Regions from separate parts of the Alkaliphilus crotonatoxidans genome, predicted to be linked through region 4. Evidence: riboswitches for the same ligand, from Rfam matches in the RefSeq annotation. Region 4 holds a riboswitch; each other region holds the start of a gene.
What was found. A riboswitch is a leader RNA that binds a small molecule or an ion and turns the genes downstream of it on or off. The one in region 4 is predicted to bind S-adenosylmethionine.
Positions count from the first base shown of each region.

Region 1 (7,836 bases), 650 kb from region 4:
GGGAATATTGTTCAGCATTGTATAAGGGAAGGAAAAACCCTGGAACACTTGACCCTGGAGGAGTGGCGACAATTTCAGCCTGTTTTTGAGGCAGATATACTTGAGATTCTGACCCCCAGGGCCGCCGTCGATCGGCGAGCCACCTTTGGCGGTACCGCCCGCAGTGAGGTTACCAGGCAAATTGAAGCAGGAAAAATGCTGGTGGCAGGCTATCAAAAATAGCTCTGGAGCCATTTCTTTCTTAAAAAATCTTTAAAAAACCAGTACCCTATAGCTTAAAGGTACTGGTTTTTGTATGCACTAAATACTACCGTTTAATGCTTTGATAGCTAGAGGAAGCTGATCAATTAGGTCGCCGGCAATCATTCCAGCCTCACCTAGCCTGTCAGCTGCCAAATCCCCCGCCCTTCCATGGAGCCATACGGCCCCCTGGGCTGCCTCAAGGGCAGTAACCCCCTGGGCAATCAAGCCGACAATCATCCCCGTTAATACGTCGCCGCTGCCGGCAGTGGCCATGCCCGGGTTCCCCGTAGTATTAATGTAAATCTTGCCATCGGGGGCGGCCACTATCGTTCTGGCTCCCTTCAATACCAATATTACCTGCCATTTTTGGACAAAGTCCCTGGCCACGTCAATAGGCTGCCCCTTGATCACCTCCATTGGTAACTGGCTAAGGCGGCTGAATTCCATAGGATGGGGAGTTAAAACAACAGGACAATTGGCTGTCTTCAGCATTGAGACCTTTTTTGCCAGGGCATTAAGGCCATCGGCATCAATCACAACCGGCATCTGACTTTTTTCCAGTACATTTCTCAATAGATCCTGTAGCTCCTCCCTTTGGCCACATCCCGGCCCCAGGGCAACGACTTTACTTTTTTGCATCAGCTCCAGAATTTTATCAATGTCTGCGATTCCCAAAAAACCTTTTTTTGATTCCCTAAGAGGTACCGTAATGGCCTCTGCCACCATAGTGGCTACAATACCACAGAGGCTTTCAGGAACCCCCAGGCGAATCAGACCTGCACCCGTTCGCAGGGCCGATCTGGCTGACAGGGCTGCCGCTCCCGTCATGCCCAGGGAGCCGGCAATAATCAAGCCGCTGCCATAGGTTCCCTTATGGGTATCTGCCTCCCGGGGCCTCGAAAAGATGCTCAGATTACCCATGTCAATTAACTCATGCTGATAGGTAAACTGGTCAATGGCTTCTCTGGGTATGCCTATATCCTTTACCACCAGCCTGCCCCCGAAGGCGGCCCCAGGATACATGATGTTTCCCAGCTTTGGAAGCTGAAAGGTAACGGTTTTTTCTGCTCTGACGGCCACCTCTTGTATTTGTCCATCCGCTGCCCTGACTCCCGAAGGAATGTCTACAGAAACTACAGGCTTTCCCGAAGCATTCATTATCTCAATCAATTGTTTCAGTACTGGCTTAAGGCCCCCCTTTAAGCCTGTCCCCAGGAGGGCATCCACCAGCAGACTGCTCTGTTTCAGTTTATTAATCATTTCAGGCCATTGAGTGTCCTGGCTTATAACGGTAATAGCGATGGGAAGCTGTTTTATTATCTCTAAATGGACCTTGGCATCTCCCTTAATGGTATCCAGTGGAACACTGCAAATCACCTCTACCTTGTAGCCCCGATTATACAGCTCCCTGCCGATGACAAAGCCGTCACCACCGTTGTTGCCACCACCACATAAAATAATAACGGGCCCCTTTTCTTTATGGGTTTTTACTATTTCCTCTACTACTACTAGTCCCGCCCGCTCCATCAATAGTATACCGGGCATTTGATAAACCTCCATGGCAAGTCTGTCCAGCTGCTTCATTTCTTCTTCCTTCAATACATATTGCTTCACTGCCGTCACCCCCGCCTTCTTAATTAAACCCACCATAATTAATTTTACTCTGACTAACAATATTTTACACTTAATCAAGATAAAATAAAACTGTTGAGGCTCCCCCAACAGCTTTCATTTTATCGACCGCAGCATTTTTTATATTTTTTACCGCTTCCACAGGTACAGGGGTCATTTCTTCCTATCTTTTCACCCTTTACCACCGTTTTTGAGCTGCTATATTCCTTTTTAATTTCCCTTCTTCTTTCTTCGGTTAAGATTTCATTCCACTGTGGCAAGGTATATAGCCATTCTGCCTGGGCCGCCAGCATATTGTAATATAGCTTTTCATAATCTATGTTGAGTTCAATGGCTGTATCTTCGGTAAGGGCCTCTAAATCCAGGGGACTTACCAGGCTGTCATTAATTCCGTCAAGGAAGCCCATAAAATAAACTATCGTTACCTCAAATCGCTCCGCCAGTTCCTTTAGGGTTCCTTCGGTTTTAATATCCCGATAGGTTAAAAGGGCCTCGTAAATACCCTTTTCAATATCACAATATTCCTTCCAAAAAGCCTGGGTAGAAGCCTCATCCTTCTCTGTAAAGGCTAATTCTTTCCACTCTTCATGTATACTCATCTTAACGACTCCTCTTCACTGTTATTTTCCCCAATATTATAATATAAACCCTGGTATGATGCAATCCTATTATGTACCTAATCTTTCCTTTTTTATATTAAGTTCACCACTAATAACCCTGCCTTAAATAAGCACAAAATCCTACTGTAGCCGCAAATATTTAAGTCAGGAAAAAAGTTGTTATATTTTTTGTTTTTTGGTTATAAATAGACTTGTAAGCCATTTTGTTATATTATAAAAGGAGGTCTTGTCATGAAAAGCTTAGGCGAATTTTTACAAACTGGTGATTGGAAAGGGGAAAAGCACGTTCCAGTTATTCACGCCCCTGAAAGGGTTCAGGCGGACGAAAAATTTGAATTAAAGGTGTCAATTGGTGATGCCATTGGACACCCCAACACCCTTGAGCATTACATTGCCTGGTTCAAGGTATTTTTCCACCCAGAAGGTGCCAAATTTCCTGTTGAAATTGCCAGCTTCCAATTTTCTGCCCACGGAGAGGGTGACAGCTTTACCGAGCCCGTTGGTTTAACGACTGTGAAATTAAAAAAATCTGGTACCTTCCATGCCGTCAGCTACTGTAATATCCACGGCCTGTGGGAAAATACCAAGGAAATCATTGTAGAATAATTACTAAATAGCAAAAGCCAGCCACCCCAGCTTTATACTGTAGGTGACTGGCTTTTTCATGAGTATTAAAGTATTAATCCCTTTTCAGCTTTGCAGCCAGTCGGTTACCAAAGGATTGTATTCCCTGAATCAATATAATTAAAATGATTACAGTGGTATACATGACGTCAACCTCATAACGAAGGTGCCCAAAGCGGTAGGCCAGATCCCCCAGTCCTCCGGCCCCCACCAGCCCTGCCATGGCGGTGGCACCAATTAAACCAATGACGGCAATGGTTAGGCCTAGAACAATAGAGGGCCTTGCCTCCCTTATCATCACATGCCAGATGATATCCTTGGTCTTGATCCCCATGGCCTCATAGGCCTCTAAAACTCCCTTATCTACCTCTAACAGGGCCGATTCCATCAATCGGGCAATATAGGGAGCCGTATAGACCACCAGGGGCACAATTACCCCCTTTACCCCAATGGAGGTACCTACCAATAGCTTTGTAAAGGGTATAATAAAGAACAGTAATATAATAAAGGGCAGTGAACGTATTACATTAATAACTGTGTTTAAAGTCAGGGCAATAGTCTTGTTTTCCAGCCGTTTCCCCTTTCTGGTAAGCACCAGCAGCACCCCAAGGGGCAGGCCGATCAGCACTGAAAACAACATGGCAATGAGAACCATTTGAAAGGTTTCTACGGTGGCCTTCCCGATCACCGCACCCCATCGATCATAAAACAGTGTAATTTTATCCATGTCAGCGCACCTCCTCTACTTTAATGCCGCCCCTTTTAAGATGGTCGACTGCTTTTCTAACTTCCCCTTCATTTCCCTCTAGCTTGACAATAAGCCTTCCATATTGGGAATCCTTCAATTGAAGAATGTTACCCGACAATATATTGGGAAAGACTTCGTATTGTTTGGCAACCTGGGCCAGAACAGGCTGCTCGGCGGCATTTCCCACAAAGGACAATAATACAGTTAACCCGTCGGCTTGCTCTTGGGCCAGGGCTTCCTTAGACAAAAATTCCGGGAACAGGCTATTGATGAACTTTTTAGTGGTTGGGTGCCTGGGGTCTCCGTAGATATCTAACACCTTTCCTTCCTCCACCACGACACCTTTTTCCATCACCGCCAACCGGTCACAAACCTTCTGTATCACATTCATTTCATGGGTAATCAATAGGATGGTGATACCAAACTGGCGGTTGATTTTTAACAGCAGCTCCAGGATGGATTCTGTGGTTTCGGGATCAAGGGCACTGGTGGCTTCATCACTCAATAATATTTCGGGCTCATGGGAAAGGGCCCGGGCAATGGCTACCCGTTGTTTTTGACCCCCAGAAAGCTGCGACGGGTAAGCATCTTTTTTCCCTTCAAGGCCCACTACTGATAAATACTTCATTACCCGTTTATCGATTTCTTCCCTTGGTACATCGGTCAATCTAAGGGGAATGGCAATGTTATCGTAGACACTGGCGGTCTTTAGCAGGTTAAAGTGCTGAAATATCATTCCTATCTTCCGACGTACCTCCCGGAGCTTCGCCGGAGCCAGGTTGGTAATGGGTACACCCTCTATATAGACCTCACCGGCGGTGGGCTTTTCCAGCAGGTTAACGCATCGAATCAAGGTACTTTTCCCTGCACCACTATGGCCGATAATTCCATAAATTTCCCCTTTTTGAACCTCCAATGACACATGATCCACTGCCTTCAGCTCCCCCCCTGGGGTAGGAAAAGCCTTTACGATATTCTCTAATTTGATCAAGGTGTATCAATCCTTTCCTTTAGGCCATTTACCAGGCAGGTACAACAGAGCCCTCAAACTGAACCTCAATAAATTCCTTTACTTCGTCAGATTGATAATATTGAAGCAGGGTTTTAATCACTTCATCGTCCTTGTTCTCTGTTCTTACAGCAACAATATTCACCCAGGGGGAATCATTTGGCTCAATATAAATCGAATCTGTTGTTGGTACAAAGCCATGTTCAATGGCAAAATTACTATTTATGGCCGCCGCCGCCAGTTCATTTAATTGTCTTGGAATTTGCGAGGCCTCCAGCTCTATAAAATCTAAACCACGGGGGTTTTCTGTAATATCATTGACCGTTGCGGCAACCCCAACACCTTCCTTCAGTTTAATCAGGCCTGCGCTTTCAAATAATATTAAAGCCCTGGCACCATTGGTTGGGTCATTGGGCAGCCCCACCTTGTCGCCTTCCTTTAATTCAGAAACATCCTTTATTTTATCTGAGTAGATTCCCATGGGGAAATTAACGGTATACCCAACCTCAATCAGGTCTAGGCCACGATCTTCCTTAAATTTATCTAAATAGGGCTTATGCTGAAAAATGTTAACATCCAGTTCTCCCTCTGACAGGGCGATATTGGGCATAACATACTCCGTAAATACCTTAAGCTCTATTTTAAGGCCATCTGCGGCGGCCAGCTCCTTAACCTTTTCCATAATCTGCTCGTGGGGGCCAGCGCTTACACCAATAACCAGCTTTTCTGTACTAAGGGGCTTACTATCTGCTGTTTTGCTACCGCAGCCCACCAGGGAAACTAATAAAAAGACCGTTAAACCTAAGATTACCATTTTTTTCATTTCAATCTCTCCTTTACTTTAATTAGCTAATTGATTATTGTTCTAAAGCATTTTAATTGAACTAATATACGATTGTCCTGTCCCCCCTTTTTTGAACAATAAAAAAACTCTCTGAAAAGACAGAGAGACAAAATTAAAATATTGGCTCTCTTATCTTTCGAAACATTTGTTTCGCAGGAATTAGCACCTTTACTTAATTACTTAAGTACGGTTGCCGGGTTTCATCGGGCCAGTCCCTCCACCTCTCTGGATAAGAGTTGTTATTATTCGATTATGATAATTGTATACTTAAAACATATACGTATTGTATTATATTTAATATACTTAGTCAATAACATTTTTATGTTATTTTTCTTTTAACAACCTCCCTTAGCATTAAATTCGTTCTCCGTTGTCATAGATAAAAAACCCCTCAAACCGACATCCCAACAGCTGGGCAATTCGCTGAAGCTCCTTTTCTGAAAAGTTATCACGAGATAATTTGTTTGAAAGATTTTGACTGGAGGTATTCAGTAAGTTTGCCAGCTCGGTTATGGTTATTTTTTCTCTTTTAATTAGTATACGCAATTTCTCTCCCATGGTTAACGACATTAATTTTCACCACCTTACTGCCATTTCTAGCAAACATTCATCTAGCTTACGAAATTTTCTTATTGATTCTACTATATCCTTTTAGATGAAAGGCTACAATAGGCGCATGAAACCATTTCGTTTAGTTTCGACAAAATAATCCTTGACAACCATCGAGGAATGGATTAAGTGCCCCCTGGTGAAGCCTTTGTCCGCTAAAAATACAGAAGGTGATTATTAAGTTTTAGGGTTAGAAAGGGTATGTTTCAAGGTGCGAGAAGCTCTGTTAATAAGAATACTTTTCGCTAACAGAAATACGCTGCCACTTTTTGGTTCGGTATTCTGCATAGGAAATAATCAAGTTTACGAGCCAACCAACAGGAACTGCATACCACACCATGGCGATACCAAAACGGGGTGCCATGATCACTGCAACGCTAACACGAACAGTCAGGTTCGCCAAGTTGGCAATAGTGAACATTTTCATGTCGCCGGCACCTCGCAATATGCCATCGGTAACCATCTTTAGCCCAATTAAAATAAAAAACCAACCCATAAATTTTAGAAAATTTGTTCCTGTCTGAAGGGCAAGCTGAGTACCGTCACTTCCTAAAAACAGAGAGATAATGGGACGATAAAAGCTTTCTAGGATAATGCAAATTAAAACTGCAAAAAACGCAACGATGCAGCTCCCCATTTGAAGGCCTTGATGCACCCGTTTATCGTTTCCTGCCCCCATGTTTTGCGCTGTATAGGCTGAAATAGCATTTCCCATTGCCGCCATTGGTACAATACAGATGCTTTCTACACGCATGGCAGCTGAAAAGCCTGCCAGCATTTCCTTACCAAAGCTATTGACAACAGACTGAACAAGCATCATACCAATGGAAACCGTTGACTGCTGCAAAATTGAAGGAAATGCGATATTCGTCATGTTTTTTAATTCTTTCCAGTTTAAAAGCTGCAATTTTTTGATGGGATACGCCTTCATTTCCCTACTGAATAATACAAAGGAGATGATTGCAGATATGCCTTGGGCTATTAAGGTTGCCCAGGCCACACCCGCTACCCCCATATGCATAGAACGTACCATGTAAACGTCCAGAACAACGTTCAATACAGATGAAAAAATCAGCAGGTATAGAGGAATACGGGAGCGGCCAATGGCATTGAACATGGCGGAAAGTACATTATACATAAACAGGAAGGGAAGCCCCAGGAAATAGATGGCCAGATATTCCGTTGCCATATCTAAAATGCTTTCCGGCGTATTTAGAAGCCGCATAATCTGTTCTCCGGCAAAAAATCCAATAATACCCAAAATAATACTCATGACGAGGAAGGAAAGTAGGGCGGTGTAGACCGATTCCTTCATTCGCTTGTATTCCCTTGCTCCGAAATAACGGCTGACTATTACCGAAGCCCCTACACCGCCTCCGATGGCAATACATATAAACACGTTTGTTAAAGAGTAAGAAGCCCCTACGGCGGCCAGGGCATCTTCGCTGACAAAACGGCCTACTAATACAGAGTCAGCCATCGTATAGAATTGTTGAAATAGATTACC
Region 1 covers NZ_BAAHXS010000004.1:528,392-536,227, forward strand. The annotation lists gene argH (argininosuccinate lyase) at 1-222, shown strand, start outside; gene ACYQ1I_RS05070 (NAD(P)H-hydrate dehydratase) at 301-1,935, opposite strand; gene ACYQ1I_RS05075 (SEC-C metal-binding domain-containing protein) at 1,977-2,474, opposite strand; gene ACYQ1I_RS05080 (class II SORL domain-containing protein) at 2,727-3,101, shown strand; gene ACYQ1I_RS05085 (methionine ABC transporter permease) at 3,175-3,846, opposite strand; gene ACYQ1I_RS05090 (methionine ABC transporter ATP-binding protein) at 3,848-4,858, opposite strand; gene ACYQ1I_RS05095 (MetQ/NlpA family ABC transporter substrate-binding protein) at 4,887-5,699, opposite strand; SAM riboswitch class I at 5,847-5,956, opposite strand; gene ACYQ1I_RS05100 (helix-turn-helix transcriptional regulator) at 6,075-6,290, opposite strand; gene ACYQ1I_RS05105 (MATE family efflux transporter) at 6,556-7,836, opposite strand, start outside.
Region 1: another riboswitch for S-adenosylmethionine. It lies ahead of ACYQ1I_RS05095 (MetQ/NlpA family ABC transporter substrate-binding protein); the one in region 4 lies ahead of metK (methionine adenosyltransferase).

Region 2 (7,836 bases), on a different contig from region 4:
CATCAAAAGGCTTAAAGAGGGCGTTGAAATTGTCAATCCCTTTCTATATGAAACAAAGCTTTTGTACCCCCTGGAATATAGCCTTGCCCTACGGGCAGTTATGATGCTGAAGGAAAAGCTGAATATGGATATCCCTGAGGCAGAGGTTGGGTTTTTGGCCCTGCATTTTCACGGTGGGATGGGAGCCGGTGACAAAACCAGAGCCCTGGAACATTCAATGGTAATGAATAAAATGCTCCACTATGTGGAGGAAAGGCTGGGAATCCATTTGGAAAGGGATTCCTTTGAGTATAAACGCTTTTTGATGCATTTAAGCGGTGTGATAAATCGGGCTGAAAAAAAGGAAAAACTGATCAATACATGCCTTTTTAAGCTTAAGGAGGATCTGGCCATTGAATACAAAATTGCCTGGGATCTTTCTAAAATGATACAAAATGCTCTGAAATTAACCATTAAAGAGGAAGAACTAATCTTTATGGCAATTCATATCCATAAATTAAGCGGTATGGAAAACCGTAAGGAGGGTACAAAATAATGCTAACCCTCCTTACGGTTTTTATCGACAAAAAATATTAAAAAATTAGAAAAGTGTTGTCAAGGAAAACGTTTCATGTTAATATGCTATTAAGAATAAATATGATTTACGTGTTACTGATACGATCAGGCATGAGTAAAAGTATAGGTTAGGAGGGTATTGGCCCCGTCTCTGTGCTTTTGTTCATGCCTTTTTTTACGTAGAATCATATTAAAAAGGAGATGATATTATTGCTTAGAAAGTTATTTGGACTTGGGAAGAAAAAAGACGACATAGAAGTAATCCATAATGCAAACGATAAAGTAGCAGGACAAATTTTAGAAGCTCTGGGGGGAAAAGAAAACATTTTGGGCCTGGATGCCTGTGTAACCAGACTGAGGGTTCAGCTTAAGGATATAGTCCAGGCTAACCAGGAGCAAATCAAAGAACTGGGGGCCACAGAGATATTTTCCAATGGAAGTAATATACAGGCCGTATTTGGTGTTCAATCTGTGAAGCTCAAGCAGGAGATCGAAAAGCTAATAGAAGGCAAGGAGGGTACCGGGAAGAAAGGGTTTGTAATCCCCTTAGAAGGAAAATTACTTGAGCTCAATCAAGTACCCGATGAAGTCTTCGCCAGCAAAATGATGGGAGATGGCTTTGCCATTGAACCAAGCCATGGAGAAGTGGTTTCTCCGGTGACTGGTACCATAACCACCATATTTCCTACTAAGCATGCCATTGGTATTACCGCTGGGGATGGCCTAGATATTTTAGTTCATATAGGAATTGATACTGTTAACCTTAAGGGAAAGGGTTTTGAGCTTCTGGTTAACGAAGGAGACTCAGTACAGGCCGGACAGCCGATTCTTCAAGTGGATTTAGAAGAAATTAAAACCAATGCAAAGTCAATTATTTCACCAATCATCTTTACAAATCTTTCTCAAGACCAGCACGTTACCTTTAAAGCAGGTACACAGGCGAAGCGGGGCGAGGAAAACGTAGTGATGATTCAATAGCTGGCCTCATTGCCAAGCTGATAAATTAGTATATTTCGTTAAGGAGGAAAATAAAATGGAAAAAAACGTTAGTGTACAAAATGACTCAGGTATTCATGCAAGACCGGCGGCAATGCTGGTAAAGGTGGCGGCTCAGTTTAAATCAGATATTAATATAGAATATCAAGGTAAGGTAATTAATGCAAAATCAATTATGAATATTTTAAGTGCAGGGCTGCAAAAAGGTAATGAAATTAAAATTGTTGCCAATGGGCCAGATGAAGAAGCTGCACTGGCAGCCATTGTTGATCTGTTTAATACAAAATTTGGCGAGTAGGCTGGAGGTGTTAAAATGTTAAAGGCAACAGGTGCTTCTCCGGGATTTGCCCTGGGGAAGGTATTGGTCGTTAGAAATGAGCCCGTTATCCTTGAAAAGGAACCCATTGAAGATATTTCTCAGGAAAAAGAAAAGTTTCTGGGTGCCATTGAGGCTTCTAAAAAGGAAATTGAGCAGATTAGAGAAAAGGCATTAAAAGAGCTGGGGGAGCAAAAAGCAGCTATTTTCGATGCCCATAAAATGATATTGGATGACCCCGAATTAATTCAAGGGACAATAAACAAAATTGAAAGTGAAAGGCTTAATGGAGCCTATGCCCTTAGTAAAACAGCCGAAGAATTTATTGCTATTTTTGAAGCGATGGATAACGATTATATGAGGGAAAGAGTCGCAGATATAAAAGACGTAACTGATCGTGTAATTCGTACAATTACAGGGCAAAAGAAAACTGATTTAGCTTCCTTAGAGGAGGATGTTATTCTTGTTGCTCATGATTTAACACCCTCTGAAACCGCTACAATGGATAAGGAACGGGTGATGGGCTTTTTAACCAATATAGGGGGCAGAACCTCCCACACGGCCATAATGGCAAGATCCTTGGAGATTCCTGCAGTGGTAGGTTTAAAAGATATAACTGAAGCCTTAAAGACAGGAGATTTTGCTATATTAGACGGTGAAGGAGGAACTGTAATCGTTAATCCTTCCAAGGAGGAAATCAAAAAGTACGAAGGGCTAAAAGAGGCCTATGTTACTGAACGAAAAGCCTTGGATGCCATTAAGGGTCAGGAAAGCATCACGAAGGATGGCAGACGGGTAGAATTGGCAGGGAATATTGGTACTACCCAGGATATAACAGGCCTGATTAAAAATGATGCCGAAGGAGTAGGACTCTTTAGAACAGAGTTTATTTATATGAATCGAGAGACCCTGCCCAGTGAGGAAGAGCAATTTGAAGCCTATAAACAAGTATTGGAAGCGATGAACCCGAAGCCCATTGTCATTCGTACCCTGGATATTGGCGGAGATAAAAATCTCTCATACTTGAAAATTGGGGAAGAAATGAACCCATTCCTTGGATATCGTGCCATTCGGCTATGCCTGAAGGAACAAAAAATATTCAAAGATCAGTTGAGGGCCTTACTGAGGGCCAGTGTATACGGTAAATTGAAGATTATGTTCCCAATGATATCCAATTTGAAAGAGCTTCTTGAGGCTAAAGAAGTGCTAAATGAAGTGAAAGCTGATTTAGACAGGGAAGGCATTGCCTATCAACATGATATAGAAGTGGGAATGATGATTGAAGTTCCATCGGCGGCCGTGATGAGTGATGTGCTGGCAAAACATGTAGATTTCTTTAGTATTGGTACAAATGACCTTATCCAATATACCTGTGCGGTAGATCGAATGAATGAAAAAATACATCACCTGTATCAGCCCTTTAACCCGGCCGTGTTAAGATTGATTAAAACAGTCATTGATAATGGTCACCGGGAAGGAATTTGGGTTGGTATGTGCGGTGAATCTGCCGGCGACCAAAGAATGATACCAATCCTGTTAGGAATGGGATTAGATGAATTCAGCATGAGCCCCTTATCCATTCTTCCGGCCAGAAAGCTGATCAGAAGCCTGAGCCTTGAGGAGGCCCAAAAACTTGCTGAAGAGGTACTGAAGCTGTCTACTGCTGAAGAGATAGAGAATTACCTCGAAACTAAAAGCTTATAATTTATATAGAAAAAGGAGCCCTGGGCTTCTTTTTTATATATGAAAAGCTGTATAGAAGCCCTGTTCACAGGAAAGGAATGGATAAGCCACAGCAAAAATGTTAAAATGAATATAACAGGTCAAAAGGAGTGAGATAATGGAATTTAAACAGTTTGGAACAAAATACGTCATTCGTTTAGACAAAGGGGAAGAAATTGTATCGACCCTTAAGGAGTTTTGTCAACAGCAAAAAATTACCCTCGGATGGGTAAAGGGGATTGGCGCCGTTGATCAAGCCACCATCGGGCTCTTTGAGGTGGATAAAAAAGAGTACCATTCAACTGAGCTTAAAGGCGATTATGAAATCACCAGTCTTTTAGGGAATATCTCGACCATGAATGATGAAGTATATCTTCATCTTCATATCAATCTTTCCGATAAAGATCATCAAACCTATGGCGGACATCTTAACGCTGCTGTAATCAGTGCTACTGGTGAACTTTTAGTGGAGGCAATCGAAGGAACCGTTAACCGGGCCTTTAGTAATGAAGTTGGTTTAAACCTATATCAATTTTAATCTTTGTTATCCCCTGGATAAAAAATAAATCCGGGGGTTTTTTTATGCCCAATAGGTACCTTTCCCTCCAGGCTTCATAAAATACAAATAGACAGTAGACTCAATAGATCATACAGGTATCGGAAGGAGGAAAGCTAGAAATTGTTTTCATAAAATAGGGTAGGGGATCAAAGAGAAGATAGAACAATTACTTGGAGGGATCAGAATGTTTGCAGGAAAAACCCTTCTCATTACCGGTGGAACAGGCTCCTTTGGTAATGCAGTATTAAATAGATTTCTAAAATCCAGTATCAAAGAAATTAGAATCTTTAGCCGTGACGAAAAGAAGCAAAGCGATATGAGAATTCGATATCAAAGTGATAAAATCAAATTTTACATTGGTGATATTAGAGATTATAATAGCATTTATCAGGCAACAAAGGGTGTAGACTACATCTTTAACGCAGCTGCTTTAAAGCAGGTGCCCTCCTGTGAGTTTAATCCAATGGAGGCGGTAAAAACCAATATCATAGGAACAAACAATGTATTGGAAGCTGCCATAGAAAACGGTGTAAAAAAGGTAATAGGCCTCAGTACAGACAAGGCAGTATATCCAATTAATGCTATGGGGCAATCCAAGGCCCTGATGGAAAAGCTGATCATTGCTAAATCAAGGAATTTAAATAAGGGAACGCTTCTTAGCTGCGTACGGTACGGTAATGTTTTGGCCACCAGGGGCTCTATTGTTCCCCGACTGGTGGAACAAATCAAGCAGGGAGAATGTCTAACCATTACCAATCCCCAGATGACAAGATTCCTCATGTCAATGGATGATGCAATTAATTTGGTCATTCATGCCTTTAAATATGGCCATAACGGAGAAATCTTTGTACTCAGATCCCCTGCCGCCACTGTAGCAGATTTGGCACAAGCAATAAAGGAAATCTTTAAGATTGAGGCCGCCACAAAGATTATAGGAATTCGACATGGAGAAAAGTATCACGAAACCCTGGTAACCCACGAGGAAATGGCCAGGGCAGAAGAATTAAAAAATTATTATATAATAAAGCCCGATGATCGAGATTTGAATTATGGTAATAATGATGACGTACAAGGAACCCTCTCCGACTCCCTGGAGGCAGGCTATAACTCCTTTAATGCTCCCCGCTTATCGGTCAGTCAAATCAAAAAAATACTATTAAAGCTGCCCTATATTAAAGAAGAGCTAAAGGAATATAAGAGAATGTCAGGGGTAAAAGAAAAATAATGATATTAACAACAGCTGAAACGATAGAACGGGGAAGAATTCCCCAGGGGATTCCCCGTCTGTCGACCTCTCTTTTGACAGGGATATTGTCAGAATTATATAAAAACAGTATTTACAATTGTAAAGAACTATGATACACTATAACAATAATTTTTATAGCATTGATCTGGAAGCTTATATTTTGATTAAGGGGGTTTTTATTACAGAATAACTCAATGGTCTAATCAATTGAAGGTAATTTGTTTTGACCGATAAATAAAATAATCTTATCCAGAGCGGTGGAGGGACTGGCCCAATGAAACCCGGCAACAGCCAACCTGTTATGACAGGCTGGAAATGTGCTAATTCCTGCAGCCCATGGCTGAAAGATAAGGAGATTGTGTAAAAGGCATATATAAAAGCATGCTGCCGCTTCTTATCTAAAGAGGTGGTTTTTTTATACAATTAAAAACCATCGATCATAAGACAGGAAATAAAAATACCGTGTTGAAAATGATAGGGAGGTATTGAATTGAAAATAGCCAATATATACAATGAAAAGAAACCAGTTATTTCCTTTGAGGTCTTTCCTCCAAAAAAAAATCACGATATAGGCACAATTTATAAAACCATAGAGGGATTAACGGAATTAGGGCCAGATTTTATCAGTGTAACCTATGGAGCAGGGGGAAATGGAGGAAATCAAACCCTTGAAATAGCATCCTTAATTAAAAATCAATATGGAATAGAGGCATTGGCTCATCTCACCTGTGTCAATTCTGAAAAGGGAACCATTAAAAGAAAGCTGGATCAGCTACAGGAAAAAGGAATAGAAAATCTACTGGCCCTGCGGGGAGATATGCCTATCAGCGGTGAGGGAAGGCCGGTTAAAGACTACCAATATGCAATAGATCTAGTAAAGGATGTAAAGGCATATGGAAATTTTTCAATAGGGGGAGCTGCTTATCCAGAAGGTCACATAGAATGTGATGACATCAATCAGGATATTGACTGCCTCAAAGATAAGGTAGAGGCAGGGGTTGAATTTTTGATTAGCCAGTTATTTTTCGAAAACCAGCTATTTTATCGGTTTTTAGAGCAATTGAGGGGGCAGGGGATTCATTGTAAAATATCCGCCGGAATTATGCCTATTTTAAATAAAAAGCAAATTGAAAAAATGATTTTTCTTTGTGGCGCCTCCTTACCAGCCAGGGTAATTAAGCTGTTGGCACGATATGAGCATCAGCCCGATACCCTTAGAAAAAAAGGAATTGAATATGCGGCTCAGCAGGTTTCAGATTTAATTAAAAATGGTGTAGATGGAATCCATCTCTATACAATGAATAAGCCGGAAATTGCCAGGGAAATTATGGCTCAATTAAATATATAGCAAGCATATAGACTTTGGGAAAGAGGGTTGAAGAAAATTAAGCTAAGAAAATCAGAAGTATTAAGATACCTTGGTTATCGTGATCAGGCCCTTGACCGGGAGCTGACTCAAATGATCGATAGCTGTATGGAAGAAATGGAGCAAGCTACAAAGGCCTTCTATGTATATCAAACATTTCAAATTCAACACCAAAATGATGGGATTAAACTGGTGAATACACGGCTTATTCTTAAGGGCGCAGCCATTGCCTCACACCTCAAGGGCTGTAGCCAATGCGTTATGATGGCGGCTACCCTGGGGGTAGGGGTTGACTTGAAAATAAAAAGATACCAGCATACCGATATGACCCGGGCGGTGATACTGGATGCCTGCGCTTCTGAAGCCATTGAGGTACTCTGTGATCATGCAGAATCCGTCATAAAAAATGGAGCCGCCCCTGGCAGCTATCTGACGGGGCGATTCAGTCCGGGCTATGGCGACCTTTCGGTTGAACTGCAGCCAGAGCTAATAAAGCTGTTGGAGGCTGATAAAAAAATTGGTTTGACAGTGACAGACCATCATTTTCTAGTACCCAGAAAATCAGTTACAGCCTGTATCGGTATTAGTAAAGACCCCACCAAAAAGGTTGCTGGCTGTGAAGGCTGTCTACAATATCAACATTGCAGCTATAGAAAAGGAGGTTCTGCCTGTGCGGAATTTGATAAATGAACAAAATAAAATGATTTTGTTTGATGGGGCCATGGGCACCATGCTTCAAAGGGCAGGTCTTGAAGTCGGTGCCCTGCCGGAGCTGTTAAATCTTGAGAAGCCAGAATTGATCCGAGAAATTCATCAAAGCTATGTAAAGGCAGGGGCTCAAATCATAACCACCAATACCTTTCAAGCCAATGAATTGAAGCTGGGAAAAAGCTCCCATAGCCTTGAGGCAATTATCGAAGCCGGGGTAAGGCTTGCTAGAGAAGCCAAGGCCCCCTATGTGGCACAGGATATTGGCCCCCTGGGTCAAATGCTGGCTCCCCTTGGTGAAATCAGCTTTCAAAGGGCCTATGAGATTTTTAAAAGACAGGTGATGGCTGGCGTTAAGGCCGGGGTGG
Region 2 covers NZ_BAAHXS010000006.1:575,562-583,397, forward strand. The annotation lists gene ACYQ1I_RS14780 (PRD domain-containing protein) at 1-535, shown strand, start outside; gene ACYQ1I_RS14785 (PTS sugar transporter subunit IIAB) at 766-1,533, shown strand; gene ACYQ1I_RS14790 (HPr family phosphocarrier protein) at 1,589-1,849, shown strand; gene ptsP (phosphoenolpyruvate--protein phosphotransferase) at 1,865-3,571, shown strand; gene ACYQ1I_RS14800 (PPC domain-containing DNA-binding protein) at 3,708-4,127, shown strand; gene ACYQ1I_RS14805 (polysaccharide biosynthesis protein) at 4,333-5,373, shown strand; gene ACYQ1I_RS14810 (hypothetical protein) at 5,373-5,507, shown strand; SAM riboswitch class I at 5,637-5,748, shown strand; gene metF (methylenetetrahydrofolate reductase [NAD(P)H]) at 5,885-6,742, shown strand; gene ACYQ1I_RS14820 (methionine synthase) at 6,770-7,450, shown strand; gene ACYQ1I_RS14825 (homocysteine S-methyltransferase family protein) at 7,431-7,836, shown strand, end outside.
Region 2: another riboswitch for S-adenosylmethionine. It lies ahead of metF (methylenetetrahydrofolate reductase [NAD(P)H]); the one in region 4 lies ahead of metK (methionine adenosyltransferase).

Region 3 (7,836 bases), 600 kb from region 4:
TTGTTGTAGGTCATAGAAATGATAATTCAATATTCCAAGCCGCTCCGGCGTATGGAATCCAATAGAAAGGCCGCTGTTAACAGCCACTAATAAAATCAGACCTGCCAGGGCCAAAGCCCCTTGCCTCAACCGTTGACTCCTATTGAGGACATGGGCCTCATTACCTCTTTTTATCATTAAAAATACCAGCACAATCAGGTCAACAGCCAAAAGTAAGTCCTTAAAATGAACCAGCTGCAGAATACTCCCCTTTACCGAGCCTACTGCACTGGCCAGCTGAAAGGAATAAACTGAAATCGGCATCTGAAAATATCGAAAATGTACTAAATCTGCATATAGCAGAAGGGTAATCAGACTGTAAAATCCCAAGAGACCATAGGGCCTGAGCCTGTTGGGGGACATGGCAGCAATGATATGATACAATATGACAATTAGCAGGAGATTTAGAGCGGAAGCTCCCAAGCCAGGCCAAGGTATACCCATCATCGATTCAACCATTAATTGCTTTACCAGTGTTAATATAATAAAGAGCAGTACCCAACCAAATCCTCTGGAAAGTCGCTCCTTTAAAGTATCAATCATATTGGTCACCCTTTCTTTTTTACAACTAAATAGACCATAAGCTGGTTGGCTATGACACCATTATGCTTAACCTCTATTTTATTGAATTAACAAAAATTTTACAAGGGCTCTGTTGAAATTTATCATTTATTAATCTTTTCCAACAATGATTGAATGATAAAAATATATAATACTGTATATACTCTATAATATTTAAAATTTTACGAATATAGTGGTTTACAGCTAATTTTAATTGATTTTATGAAATTTATGCTATAATAAATGTATAAAGTAGTGAATAGGGTTATGAAAACCTTTTCATTCCCCTGGTTGCAGCTTTTTAGAATTTTATTAGTGGAGGGATTCGATGAAAACTGTTAGCATTGATTGGAGCAAATTAGGATTCGGCTACATGAAGACTGATTTACGCTACGTTTCAAAATGGAAGGATGGGCAATGGGATGAGGGCTCCCTTGTGGAGGACAACACCCTTACAATTAGTGAGGCCTCAACAGCATTACATTATGGACAACAATGCTTTGAAGGTTTGAAGGCCTATCGCCGTCAGGACGGAAAAATTCAGTTATTTAGACCTGATCAAAATGCCAAGCGTTTAAATAATAGCTGTAGACGAATCATGATGCCTGAAGTACCAGAAGATAAATTTATTGATGCCTGTATTCAAGTTGTAAAGGCAAACGAAGCCTATGTTCCTCCCTATGGTACCGGCGCAACATTGTATTTAAGACCCTTTGTGATTGGGGTAGGGGACAATCTTGGTGTAAAGCCAGCGCCTGAGTTTCTATTCTGTATATTCTGCGTACCCGTAGGTCCTTACTTTAAGGGCGGTATGGCTCCTGTAAACTTTATTATTTCTGACTATGACCGGGCAGCACCATTCGGTACCGGAGCGGCCAAGGTGGGAGGAAACTACGCCGGCAGCCTGTATCCCCATGAGCTGGCTGTGAAAAAGGGCTTTGCTGATTGTATTTACCTTGACCCTATGACCCATACTAAAATTGAAGAGGTGGGAGCAGCTAATTTCTTTGGTATTACCCATGATAATAAATTTGTTACCCCTAAATCTCCTTCAATTCTGCCAAGTATTACAAAGTATTCTCTTATGCACCTGGCAAAGGAATACATGGGCATGGAGGTCGAAGAAAGGGATGTGTACGTCGACAAGCTGGACGAATTTAAAGAAGCCGGTGCCTGCGGCACAGCGGCAGTAATTACTCCCATTGGTGGTATTGAATACAAGGGCAAACTTCATGTATTCCATAGTGAAACAGAGGTAGGGCCTATTACCAAAAAGCTTTACGATACTCTTTGCGGTATTCAATTCGGTGAGGTTGAAGCCCCAGAGGGATGGATTGTGGAATTTTAATTAAATTTAGCCAATTTAAACCCCGGTCTGGCCGTTAGCCTTAGACCGGGGTATTATTTTATTCAAAAATCGGCAGGGTATTTCCTCCATAGGGCATTAGTGAAATTTTAGGGTTGGGCGGACTAAACCGATATGCCAGGTCAAGGGCCTCATTAAGGTCTTGGGCCGGAATCATTCCCAGTTCCTTGACGGTATCTTTTGGCAGGGAGGAAATTAGAATGACTTTCCGATACTTGGCGGCATAGGCCGTTTTATAGGCAGCGTAACCTGGTACTGTAAAATGCTTTTTTAAGGCAGATTCCATTTCATCGAGGGTTTGGTATTGAAACCACTCCATAAATTCGGCTGCCCCCAGGCCGTCTCTGCATTCTGAAAGCAGTATCATCACACTGTTTTCTTTACCGCCGTAAATACAGTTATCCATGGTCTTGACGGTTTGGTATAAATTAATATCCTTCGGATACCCCCCGGCAGAGGCAATAATGATATCTGCCTTCTCCTTTATATTGATTCCGTAGAGCTGCCGAATGGTTTCACAGCCCTTCAGCCATGCCTGTTCAAAATCCCCCACAGCAAAATCAATGAAGCGGCCGTTGGCATCTAATACCGCATTAAAGAGGAAATCCGGGGCCACCCTCCGGCATATTTCCGTAATATCTTCACGCATGGGATTTCCTTCAATTTTATTGGAGCAAGCATTGGAGTTCAGCCCGGTTCCTTCCCCAGGCAGGAAGGTCAGTCTATGGTTTTGCTGAATTGTTTGTATTCCCGCCACACCGGGGACGATACCCTTAGCACCGCCGCCAAAGCCAGCGAAGAGATGAAAGACAATCCCCCCTGTTAAAATTACCCGATCGGCCTTTACGACTTTTTTATTAATATAAATAGGGGTGCCTCGGCTCGATTCCCCTAAATAGCATAGTTGGTCTTCATCATTACAATTATGATCAATGATTTCAATTCTTTCATAGATGCCATCACCCACAATGGCCCTTTTTTCTTCCTCAGTTGAGGGTCTATGGGAACCTAGGGCAATGATGACGGTGATATCCTCATCTTCTATTCCCAATTCATTGAGATATGCCACAATAACCGGCAGGAATACGGCGGTTTTAATCCAAAGCCGAGTAATATCGCTGACAATAATTACTATTTTATCCTTAGCCTTGACAAGCTCCCTAAGGGGGCCGGTTCCTATTGGCCGATCAAGCCTTTCTCTAATCTTTTCTTCTATCTTATCTATGGGGCTAGAGTCCTTTGGAGTCAAGATATTAATAATGTTTTCCTCCTTAAGGGCAACCTCCCACTGACGACTTCCGTACTTGAAATGATACTGCCGCATATTAAATCACCTCCTGATTACGATACTTAAGCCCTGCCTTTTCCCTTAACAGCTTCAGACGTTCAATGGCCGCCAGTAGGGTCTCATTTTTTTTAGCATAATGAAACCGAATTAAATGACGTATATCCTCCTTGAAGAAGCTGGAGCCCGGTACAGCCGCAACCCCCACCTCCCGGGCCATCCATTCACAAAATTCCACATCATCATCCTGGGTAAACTCTGAAATGTCCACCATCACATAATAGGCCCCCTGGGGCGTGGTGTAGCGAAGGCCCGCTTCATCTAGCCCCTTTAGAAAAAGATCCCGTTTTTCTTTGTAGCTTGCCCGTAGTGATGCATAGTACTCATCGGGGAGCCTCAGCCCTGCCAGGGCTGCCTGCTGTAGAGGAGCCGAGGCCCCTACCGTGAGAAAATCGTGAACCTTCCTTGCCCCCTCGGTAATGTGATCGGGAGCAATCAAATACCCCAGCCGCCAGCCGGTAATAGAATAGGTTTTAGAAAGTGAGCTACAGGACACCGTTCTTTCATACATACCCGGCAGTGCTGCAAAATAGATATGTCGGTGGGGCTCCATGACAATATGCTCATAAACTTCATCAACAATTACAAAGGTATCGAATTCTTCTGCCAGGCTGGCTATATACTCCAATTCTTCAAGGGTGAAGACCTTACCCGTGGGGTTAGAGGGATTACAAAGGATAAGGGCCTTAACCCCCTGTTGAAAGGCATTTCTCAGCTCATTTCGATCAAAGGTAAAGTGGGGTGGCTTTAAAGGAACATAGATGGGCTCTGCCCCGCATAAAATTGCATCGGCAGCATAGTTTTCGTAAAATGGTGAAAAAACGATGACCTTGTCATTGGGGTTACACAGGGTCATTACGGCCACCATCATGGCCTCGGTGCTGCCACAGGTAACTACGATATCTGTTTGGGGATTAATTTCAATCCCCATCAGCTTAGATTGTTTCTGTGCCAACGCCTCCCGAAAGGCCTGGGAGCCCCAGGTAATTTCGTATTGATGGGGCCCCTTCTCAGCAGCCTCTTTCAGGGCCTCTATCAATTCACGGGGCGGATCAAAGTCAGGAAACCCCTGGGAAAGATTAATTGCTCCGTAGGAATTGGCGATTCTGGTCATTCTTCTGATAATTGAATCTGTGAAATAGCTTAAGCGACTGCTGATTTCAGCCATGTCAATCTTCCTTTCTTGATATATATTTGATCTATAAGAAAAAAAGCCCCTTAAAAGATCAAGGGGCTTAAAAATAATTAGGCCTCTTATCTTTCAGTCTCAACGACTGCAGGAATTAGCACCTGGCACTGGCTGTGCTGGTTGCTGGGCTTCATCGGGCCTTTCCCTCCACCTCTCTTGATAAGAGCTATTTAATTGTGTTTTCAAGAAATACTTTTATACTTTAATAAAATAAAGCCCCTTATAAAAGAGGCCTGTTAACAGTTTCCTCCCTTATCTTTCAGCCATTATGACTGCAGGAATTAGCACCTGGTACGATACCGGTTGCTGGGTTTCATTGGGCCCTTCCCTCCACCTCTCTTGATAAGAGTTATTCGATTTATTTGATAATTATATTTGATTCACCCATTGATGTCAATAGAAAAATTTAAAAATAAATTTTAATTGATAATGATTATTATTATAAACCAAGGGTATATTACCAGTAGATTCAAATACGGAAAAGATTTTAAGGAGGAATTTCAATGACTTATAAATTACCACAATTAGATTATGCCTATGATAGCCTGGAGCCCCACATTGATGCGGCCACCATGGAAATTCACCATACTAAGCATCATCAGGCCTATATTAACAACTTAAATGCCGCCCTTGAGCCTTACCCCGAGCTTCAGGGAAAGGACATCGAGGAACTGCTTCAATCCCTTGATCAGCTTCCCAAGGAAATTCAGCAGGCCGTAAGGAATAACGGCGGTGGCTATTATAACCATAACCTTTTCTGGAAGGTGATGGGCCCCCATGGAGGCGGCTTACCAAAGGGCCAGCTGTTGGAAGAAATTAATCAGACCTTTGGCAGCTTTGATCAGTTTAAGGAGCTTTTCAACAAGGCAGCAGCCACCCGTTTCGGCAGCGGCTGGGCCTGGCTGATTATCAATGCTTCTGGAAAATTAGAGGTGGTTTCCAGCCCCAATCAAGATAGCCCGATAATGGAAGGAAAGCGCATTTTACTAGGCCTTGATGTTTGGGAGCATGCTTATTACCTTAACTACCAAAACCGAAGACCCGACTACATTAGCGCCTGGTGGAATGTGGTTAACTGGAATTATGTCAACGAAAGGTATCAGCAATTAAAATAGATGCTTTTGCTCCTTATAGTTTTACCTCATCACTTAAAATTGAAGGACTCGATAGTCCTTCAATTTTTTTATTAATACCTAATCAGCAATACCAAACTCTTCTTTAAAAATATGCTCAAATTCTTCATTAACTTGAATTTCCTCTAATTGAAAATCTTTCCCGTTTCTGCTAAAATAAACAATCCAATAAGCCTTGTTTACATCTATTAAATTCCATGTATTTTTTTCTTTTACTATAATTCTGTCAATAACAAACTCTTCCTTTGTTTCTCCTACTTTTTTTAGATCTATGTAATTCACGTCTCCATCTGTTGATTTTTCTATGATGAATCCTGAAGTAATGATGCTACTATAGGAAGCCTGGCGATAAAAGTATATTAAAAATACGATCATCATTATTGCACTAATATAGATAAAAATTTTTTTCATCATTTGTTTTTTCTCCTAATAAACCCTCTATTATTTCCTGCACTATGGAAATATTGTATTATATAATTATTAATAGCTCAACTTCCACATCATAAATTTCATATGCTATAATAAAAAAGTGTTTTTATAAATGTTATTGGAGGAGATGTGAAGCTTGCTGGTTTTAAGAAATAAGGATTCAAAGTTGTACACCATATTAGATAAAGTTTTTTTAATGGGTACCATCATTTTTAATTTTCTATATCTTGTTTACAGAGACATAGATATTTTTTTTAACCTAGGCTTTATTTTTTTAATTCTAATTTTATTCCTAATAGCGACTAAAGAAGTAATAGCGAAGGGTAATAAAAAAGGTTATCTCATTTATATTTTAGGAAGCATAGGATTATTATCGCTTATACTTAAAGCTATTAATTCTACCCTTTAGCCCGTTGGCTCTTCCATTGTCATTTCCTTTTTAAACCCTTATACTAAATGTATATTAAACATAATATGGAGGCATTTTAAAATGAAAAAAAAGGTTTTAGTTTTATTGGTTGTCATGCTGGTGGCCTTGCCCCAGATGGTCTTTTCTCAGGAAAGCAATACCTATCAAGCTCCCCTTGTTCCTGAACCTCAGCCCCTGGTGGCTCATGCCGGAGGCGCAATCTACGGCTTTCGTTACACCAATTCTCTGGAGGCCCTGGATACTGCCTACAAAAATGGATTTCGGTTAATTGAGCTGGATTTTAATTGGACAAGGGATGGACAGCCCGTTTTGATTCATGACTGGGGACAAATGGTCAGTCGTATTTTCCCCGGCGCCAGAGGCGTTCTTTCGCTGGAGGAATTTAAAACCATGCCTACCCTTTTTGGCCTTACTCCCATGAGCTTAGCTGATTTATCGGCATGGCTTGAAAGGCACCCCGATGCATTTATTATTACAGATGTTAAGGAAGATAATGCCCGTACCCTGGCTTGGATAAAACATTATTACCCTGAAATGGCTAAGCAGGTGATTCCTCAGATTTATAGCTTTGATGAGTATAGCAGGGTGAAAAACTTTGGCTATGAAAATATCATTTTAACCTTGTACCGTATGAATACCACTGAAGAAGAGGTTATCAGCTTCGCAGTGAACAATCCCCTTTTTGCTCTGACCATTCCCCTAGAGCGGGATCTTTCTACGCTGCCCCAGGCCCTTAATGAACTGGGAATTCCCACCTATGTTCATACAGTTAACGACCTATGGGCTTATGAATCCCTAAGGGACTTGGGGGTTTACGGAATTTATACCGACTACTTTCAACCTAAATATTGGATTGCACAGTAATGCTTTCTTTACTTACATATAAAAGCATTACAAAAAATTAATGATTTTTGAGAAGATTGGTGTATGAAAGCTATTGAATATTTATGCATTTAGTATTAAAATTAATATCATTGCATAAATATTACACAATGCCCTGCGTCAACTAAATTAACGGATTATCTCTGATCATTTAAATGACGCAGGATACTAGTATAAGGAGTGTTTTCATGACCAAAAATAATATTTCATCGGGTGGATTACTGAAATTTATACTCCCCTCTTTAATCGGGGTCATGTTATTTATGGTGCCTATCTCTATTAATGGTGAGATCACTATTCCTATTGCACTACTATCTAACTTTATTTTAGATAATTTTTCTGAGGTGCTTCCCACCCTTACAGTGGTATTAATCACCATTACTTTAGTAGGAACGGTGCTGACAAAGTTATTTAAGCCGGCCTTTATAATAAATAGCAGCTTTTTTAGTACGCTGTTTAACG
Region 3 covers NZ_BAAHXS010000004.1:576,758-584,593, forward strand. The annotation lists gene ACYQ1I_RS05260 (LTA synthase family protein) at 1-582, opposite strand, end outside; gene ACYQ1I_RS05265 (branched-chain amino acid aminotransferase) at 929-1,948, shown strand; gene larAH10 (NPN-dependent 2-hydroxyacid racemase, LarAH10 family) at 2,007-3,290, opposite strand; gene ACYQ1I_RS05275 (pyridoxal phosphate-dependent aminotransferase) at 3,292-4,479, opposite strand; SAM riboswitch class I at 4,563-4,666, opposite strand; SAM riboswitch class I at 4,750-4,849, opposite strand; gene ACYQ1I_RS05280 (superoxide dismutase) at 5,004-5,615, shown strand; gene ACYQ1I_RS05285 (hypothetical protein) at 5,694-6,047, opposite strand; gene ACYQ1I_RS05290 (glycerophosphodiester phosphodiesterase family protein) at 6,553-7,356, shown strand; gene ACYQ1I_RS05295 (YjiH family protein) at 7,563-7,836, shown strand, end outside.
Region 3: another riboswitch for S-adenosylmethionine. It lies ahead of ACYQ1I_RS05275 (pyridoxal phosphate-dependent aminotransferase); the one in region 4 lies ahead of metK (methionine adenosyltransferase).

Region 4 (7,836 bases):
AGGTGTTTCTTAAGCTTATTTTAACTTTTTTCTGATTTCTGTAATGTACATCTTGTGTCCGCTTTTGTCTATACGATTCTTTTCACGATTCTTTTCCGGGGCCTTTGGCTTGGTTACTGCTGTAAATTCCCGGTGCATTTCAATAATACATTCATCACAAAATCTTCCGCTTCTAATTGATTTTCCACATCTTTCACAATCCAACAGATAATTATTTTCCTCTCGGATTTCAATTCTATTCTCTCGAAGATAACGCAGTATTTGCTTTTCTGTGACCTGGGTTGCTTCAGAAACCTCGGAAACCGTCGCTCCCGGGTTATCATAAAGGTATTCCTTTACCCTTTTAAAATCATCCTCGTCGTTAGACATACAACGGGAACAAACATCGATTCCATTGTATGCAAATACCCTGCCGCATTTTGAACAATTCCTCAGTTCCATAATAAGATCCCCCTCTCAGACTATACATTCTTTTTAAGACTGCGGGCCAAGGTAAATACTGTCACTGATTTGGCTCCCGCCTCCAGTAATAGCTTGCCGCATGCTTCAACTGTTGACCCAGTGGTCAAAATATCATCAATTAACAAAATATTCAGTCCCATCACCTGATGGGGTTTTTTTAAAGCAAAGGCATCCTTGACATTTTGTCGTCGCTTAAGCCTCGACAGCTGATGCATAACTCTGGTGCTTTTAATTCTGATCAAGTTATTAAGGCTGGTGTCTACCTGACATTCCATTGCAATATATTTTGACAGCAGGGCTGATTGATTAAAGCCCCGCTGGCTGTGTCGTTTTTGATACAGCGGTACGGGTATCATCAAGTCTATATTTAACCGTTCCCGCTGAATATGCAGAGCCATCATCCTTCCCAATATCCTGGCTAAATAAGTTTGATGCTGGTATTTTAGCCTGAATATTAGTTTAACAATATCACCCTGATATTCAAAGACTGAAAACATCCGCATTGATTCAGTGCCCAATAAAACCCCAGATTGTATCCATCTGCCTTGAGGAACAAAGGGAAGCTGATCTCGGCAGCCAGTGCATATATAGGAGCGATCTTTTTCTGTTAGGGAGTTCTTACAGATAATACACTCTGTTTTGGGCGGAAAGATTAAATCTCCAAGGGCTTCAGCATAGGATTGAATATATTTTCTATATTTCATAGCTCACCTGTTTCTTTAATCATATTGAATCCTGTCTTTTAATTCAACATTTTTTTGACTATTTCCTGCCGGAAAAGGAATATTTAAGACTATATTCCCCCCTGTTGAAATTCAAAAAAACCTTTCATCCGTTGCCCAAGGCCTGAATATCGCTGAATAATTCTGTCATTTTTCACCATTTGATTCAGGTAGGCCTCTGTACCTACCATCACCACTAAATTTCTAGCCCTGGTTACGGCGGTGTAAAGGAGATTTTTTGTCAATAGCATCGGCGGCCCCCAGGTTATGGGCATTACCACTACGGGGAACTCACTTCCCTGGCTCTTATGTACCGTCACGCAATAGGCCAGCTCCAGCTCATCCAATTGATTAAACTCATAATTAACCAGACGATTTTCGTCAAAGAGTACGGAGAGCTGCTGCTGCTGGAAGTCAATGGCGTGGACTGAGCCAATGTCGCCATTAAAAACCCCCTCCCCCCGTTCATCTTGTCCCTGGGAATCGATGATAATCCATTGTAGAGAATAATTATTTTTGATTTGCATGACCTTGTCTCCAACTCGATACAGCTTTCCGCCATATTCCTTTTCAGCCTTCCATTTTTCCGGTGGGTTTAAGGATTGCTGCAGGGCTTTGTTCAGATTGATCATACCCACCTCACCCTTTTTCATGGGCGACAGCACCTGAATATCCTTCAAGGGATCAAAGCCATAATGCCTTGGCAGCCGTTCCTTTACCAGCTGAACCAGTGTTTGTAAAAGGACTTCTTTATTATTTCGGCCAATAAAATAGAAATCTTTATCCTTTACATTACATTGGGGAGGATCGCCCTGGTTAATGCGATGGGCATTAACGACAATCATGCTTTCCCGGGCTTGTCTAAAAATTTCTGTCAACCGGACCACCTGAATAATCTTACTTTCGATTATGTCCCTTAATACATTGCCCGCCCCCACAGAGGGAAGCTGATCAACGTCTCCTACCAAAATTAGGCGAGTTCCCGGCCGGATAGCCTTTAACAGGCTATGCATCAATAAAATATCTACCATGGACATTTCATCAACAATAATGACATCGGCCTCAAGGGGGTCCTCCTCATTTTTTTGAAAGCTCATTTCCTGTTCTTCATCGCCATACCCTATTTCCAACAATCTATGAATGGTTTTGGCCTCTTTTCCCGTGGCCTCTGTCATTCTTTTGGCAGCCCTTCCCGTAGGGGCCGCCAGCAGTATTTTTAACTGCAGCTTTTCAAAAATCCGAATTAGCGTATTAATCGTGGTGGTCTTGCCGGTACCAGGCCCTCCGGTGATGACTGTAATGCCGTTTTGTATCGATTGCTTAATGGCTTCTTTTTGATTGGAAGCCAAAAGAATTTCCTCCTCCTTTTCTATTTTATGTAGCTCCTCATCAATATTTAAGCTGGAGGACTGGAAATTAACCTGGGCAAGCTCAATCAGTTTTTTGCATGTATAGGTCTCTGCATAGTAATAGACCATCGAGTAGATATGAAAGGTTTCGCCATTCCTTTCAAGATGAATCTTTTGTTCCAGGGTTAGATGCTGTATGGCATCCTCCACCGATTGAGGGCTTACTCCCACCAGGTCAGTCGTCCTATGGACCAAGTCTGCCCAGGGGGCATAGGTGTGCCCCTCGGTGTGAAAGCTGTTCAACAGATATTTGGTTGCTGCTAAAATACGATATTTTGAATCAAGGGGAATTCCCATGGTCTGGGCAATATGATCTGCCTTTTTAAAACCAATTCCAGTTACATCCTCTGCTAATCGATAAGGGTTTTCCTGAATCAAGGGGATTGTTTTTTCTCCATATTTTTTATAAATTTTGATGGCATAGTTGGGGGTAATACCATATTGAGAAAGAAATAATATAATCTCCCTCAGCTCCCGCTGCTCTCGAAAGGCCTCAGCAATGGAACCGGCCTTTGCTTCTCCAATTCCCGGCACCTCCTTTAGACGATGGGGCTCAGCCTGTAAAATATCAAAGGTTTCCAAACCAAAATAATCTACAATTCTCCTGGCCATCTTTTCTCCGATTCCATGGATCATACCAGATGATAAATAGCTGATCATCCCCTCTATGGTGGAGGGCTTCACCGGCTTATATTCCTGCACCTCCAGCTGTCTGCCATAGCTGGGGTGCATGGTCCACCTACCCTTTACAATGAGGTCCTCCCCTTCCCGGAGGGCAGGCAGGATTCCAACGACGGTGATATCCTCTTCCGCCGCAGACAAAATCCCTACCGTATACCCATTGGATTCATTTTGATATATCACTTCAACTAGTTTTCCTTCTACCTCTATCAGGGTTCTCACCTCTTAAGCAATTGTTAATAGTAATATTATACCATAAAAGTTAGCTGAACATAATAAAGACCCTATTCCATCACGAATAGGGTCTTTATAAATCATCCAAGGGATATCTTATTGTCCCAGGGCCTCTCTTCTAAGAATTTCTGCCTTGTCAGTTTTTTCCCAGGGTAGGGCCAAATCGGTTCTTCCAAAGTGTCCGTAGGCTGCAATTTGTTTATAAATTGGCCTTCTCAAATCTAAGTCTCGAATAATGGCCGCTGGTCTTAAATCAAAGTGTTTCCTCACCAGTTCAACCAGCAATCCCTCATCCACCTTTCCTGTACCAAAGGTTTCTACCAATACCGATACAGGCTGGGCCACCCCAATGGCATAGGCCAGTTCAATTTCACATTTATCGGCAAGGCCTGCAGCCACGATATTTTTTGCTACATACCTGGCAGCATAGGCAGCAGAACGATCCACCTTTGTTGGGTCCTTCCCAGAAAAGGCACCGCCGCCATGACGGGCATAGCCGCCATAGGTGTCAACAATAATCTTTCTACCGGTTAACCCGGCATCACCCTGGGGTCCACCGATTACAAACCGGCCCGTCGGGTTAATATAATACTTGGTATTTTCGTCCAGCAAACCAGCCGGCACCACCTGATTGATCACATGCTTGATTAAATCCCTTTCGATGGTTTCCTGGTCTACCTCAGGGCCATGCTGGGTGGAAATAACAATTGTGTCAATACGCAGGGGCTTATCGCCATCATACTCTACAGTCACCTGGGTTTTTCCATCAGGTCTTAAATAATCAAGGGTACCATCCTTGCGTACATCAGAAAGTCGCTTTGAAAGCTTATGGGCCAAGGAAATTGGTAAAGGCATCAATTCAGGTGTTTCATTGCAGGCAAAGCCAAACATAATCCCTTGATCACCAGCACCGATGGCCTCCAGTTCATCTACCATTTGCCCCTTTTTTCTCTCTAACGCCTCATCAACCCCCATGGCAATATCAGAGGACTGCTCGTCAATGGCTGTTAAAACGGCGCAGGTATCGCAGTCAAAGCCAAACTTTGCACGGGTATAGCCAATTTCTTCAATTGTCTTTCTAACTACCTTTGGAATATCAACGTAGCAATCGGTGGTGATTTCACCGGCCACCAGAACCAATCCAGTGGTAACAGTGGTTTCACAAGCAACTCTGGCCTTTGGGTCCTTTTCAAATATTGCATCTAATACTGCATCAGAAATTTGGTCACAGATCTTATCTGGATGTCCTTCTGTCACTGACTCTGAAGTAAATAGTCTTCGTGCCATTAAAAATTACCTCCCTTTTCCTAATGTTATCAGGCTATCTGTATAATCGAGCTTCCTGAGCGTGAAGGTTTTCTGTACTAATATACCCATCCATGCCAGGAAAATATGCTGATCTGAAATAGGAATAATTGATTGCAATAAAAAAACCTCTTTCAAGAAGAGGCATATCAACTATATATGCTTACCTCATCTTTCAGAATCAGAATCTGTGGGAATTAGCACCGTACGCTACGGTTGCCGGGTATCATCGGGCCCTTCCCTCCACCACTCTTGATAAGGCATCAAGATTTTTATTTAATTGAATTACTAACTCATAATATCATTGAGTTGTATATCTGTCAACATATTTTTTACTAATATGAAACTTTTAAAAAAGCTTGTATTTTCATCTAACCTGCTTCTAAATACTTGTAATAACATAGCTCAAGGTAAACATAATGCTGCCCGCTACGACGGTGCCCAGGGCGATGGCCGGAAAGGCTATTTTGATAGGAATATTAAATATTGTGGCGGCCAGGCACCCTGACCATACCCCGGTGGTTGGTAATGGGATAGCAACAAACAATACCAGGCCCAGGGCACTGTAACGTTTAATTTTATCGCTTTTCTTAATGGTCCTTCGTAAAATTCGGTTCACCAGATTTTTAAAGGGCTTTAAATCTCTAAAGAATAATACAACAGGCTTTAGAAAAAATAACAGAAAAGGTACAGGAATTAAGCTGCCCAGAACCCCCAATAATGTTGCATGTAAAGGATGCATTCCTAAGGAAACCCCCAGTGGGATCGCTCCCCTCAGCTCTGCCAAGGGCATGGCGGCAACCAGCAGCACCATCAGTTCTCGGGTTATCACCTCAAATATTTTTCCCATCAGTTCACCTCAATTCTTCTGTATTACCATTATATCATATATTTTGAAAAAGATTCCTTAGAGGATGGTCTGTTATTTTTAGGAATTTTGTATAATTTTAACTTAAATCTATTGTTTATTAAATGTAATCATTGGTATAATAACATTACATTTAGCTGCATGTTTTCTTTAGACAGCACTTATTGGTTAAGGGGGGCAGAGTATGGATAAAGTGAAGATGCTAAAAAACGAGATTGAATCTTTAAAAGCTCATCTGCGACACCTTATGGAGGAGAAAGCCGACAAACAGAAAATCTTAAAGCTTAATGGCCAGATAGACGACTTAATTAACCAGTTCCACGAATTAAGTAAGAAATCATAGTAAAAACAAAACCTTCGGATGTTCACTTCACACTGAAGGTTTTTTTTTGACCGATCATTAGGTTGATCAAAGGAATACTGAGACTCGACAGGGCCTTTGTGATATATACTCCCTTACCTGACCAAAGCCACGTATTGTTCTGCTCATCTTATGATAGCAGACTTAAAAGGGTGAATCAATGGACAGGGGCTTTTTTTCTGCAAAAAACTATAGGCCCTGATTATCAGGCCTATAGAAGGAGGAGGGGGAATAGAATATATTTCAATATTGAGGGTCTTTCTGCTTTTCATCTCGTCCGTTAAAATCCAGTAAAATATAAAGAGCAATTAAAAATACAATAAAAATTATTTTCATTTATACCACCACCGAAATTTTTCCAAGACTATAATTAGAGTCTACCATAGTTTACAAGAAAAAACTGCTTTGTAATACACTTTTAACATAAGTGAAAAATATGTAATATTCACTTAGCACACCATTGCAATTCCCTATTAGTTGATTTCTTCACAAAACCAATAACAGTTTTTTTCTCTTCCCCCTTATGATAATATGATTGGGTCGTTTACCAAAATCTTCTCATTTATGTTAAAGCTTGTAAAGGGGTCTCTGGTACTAAATGACAAAATCTTCGAAAAAATTTACATAAAAAAATCAGCGAAGGTCTTCGCTGATTTTTTTCTTAGTATCCTATATCCTTTCTGGTTAAGGGTTCCTGAATAAAATAATGAGACATCAGGGTTTCCCTTACACTTCCGTCTACATAAATCTGAACCTGTTCAATACCTTCCAGCTCTGTTAAAGAAAGAATCATCTGGGTCAAAATCGAGGTTTCCTGCAGAGAACCTCCATGGAGTTTATCTCCGGCTAAATTAACATAGGCTGTATTTTCAGCAGTTTCAACACTTAAAACCTTGATTTCTTCTAGGGACGTTGTGATTCCCTCCTCCTGGGGCTGCTTTTGGAGCTCTGCTAAAACCACTTCCTCCAAGGGTTTTTCCCCCACCAGCACTTCTCTCTTGACGGCAATAGCCTTTTCTAGACTTTCATCACCAGTGGCAATATATTCTTCATTCATATAATACAGGGTTACCTCAACCTTTTCCCCCTCTGGCTTGGGATCAATAATAATATCTTGATCCTTGTCAGGGTCCTGGGGTGTTTCTACCGGCTGCCTGCCGCAGGCTGCCAATGATAAAGCCATAATTGCTATCAATAGTATGGTTATTGTTCTTTTCATTTTTTTCTCTCCCTTCCAGACTAATTGCTGCTTTGTAATAACATTATACTCAATATTTATGAAGGGCCGCTGAAGATTTGTAAAGATTCTATGAAGGAAGGCTAAAGGAACCTTTAGGAATGTGGATTGAAAAAATCGTTCCTTCTCCAGACTCGCTCTCAACACTGATTTTCCAGTGATGTACATCAAGTATTCTCTTGACCAGAGAAAGTCCAATGCCTGCTCCCCCTGTATCTCTGGAGCGGGAAACATCGGATCTATAAAATTTTTCGAAAATTGCCTCTCGATCTTCCCTACTTATTCCAACACCATTATCGGCGATCATTAAATGAAGACCATCTCGATTGATTTTATGAGAGATCCTTACAATTTGATGGGCCTTTGATATATCTCGATATTTGATGGCATTATCCATCAGATTGATAAAAACCTCCTGTATTCGATTGGGATCACACTGAACATAAACTGATTGAGGTAGGTCTATCGTGACGGCTACTGCGGTTTGTTGAATCAGCGGCCTTAAAATTTTTACTGTATCGGCCAATAAAAGATTTATATCTATTTCTTTAACTTTG
Region 4 covers NZ_BAAHXS010000004.1:1,177,524-1,185,359, reverse strand. The annotation lists gene ACYQ1I_RS08150 (TIGR03826 family flagellar region protein) at 16-441, opposite strand; gene ACYQ1I_RS08145 (ComF family protein) at 462-1,166, opposite strand; gene recD2 (SF1B family DNA helicase RecD2) at 1,256-3,496, opposite strand; gene metK (methionine adenosyltransferase) at 3,605-4,795, opposite strand; SAM riboswitch class I at 4,979-5,075, opposite strand; gene ACYQ1I_RS08130 (COG2426 family protein) at 5,196-5,663, opposite strand; gene ACYQ1I_RS08125 (hypothetical protein) at 5,866-6,024, shown strand; gene ACYQ1I_RS08120 (GerMN domain-containing protein) at 6,704-7,261, opposite strand; gene ACYQ1I_RS08115 (sensor histidine kinase) at 7,350-7,836, opposite strand, start outside.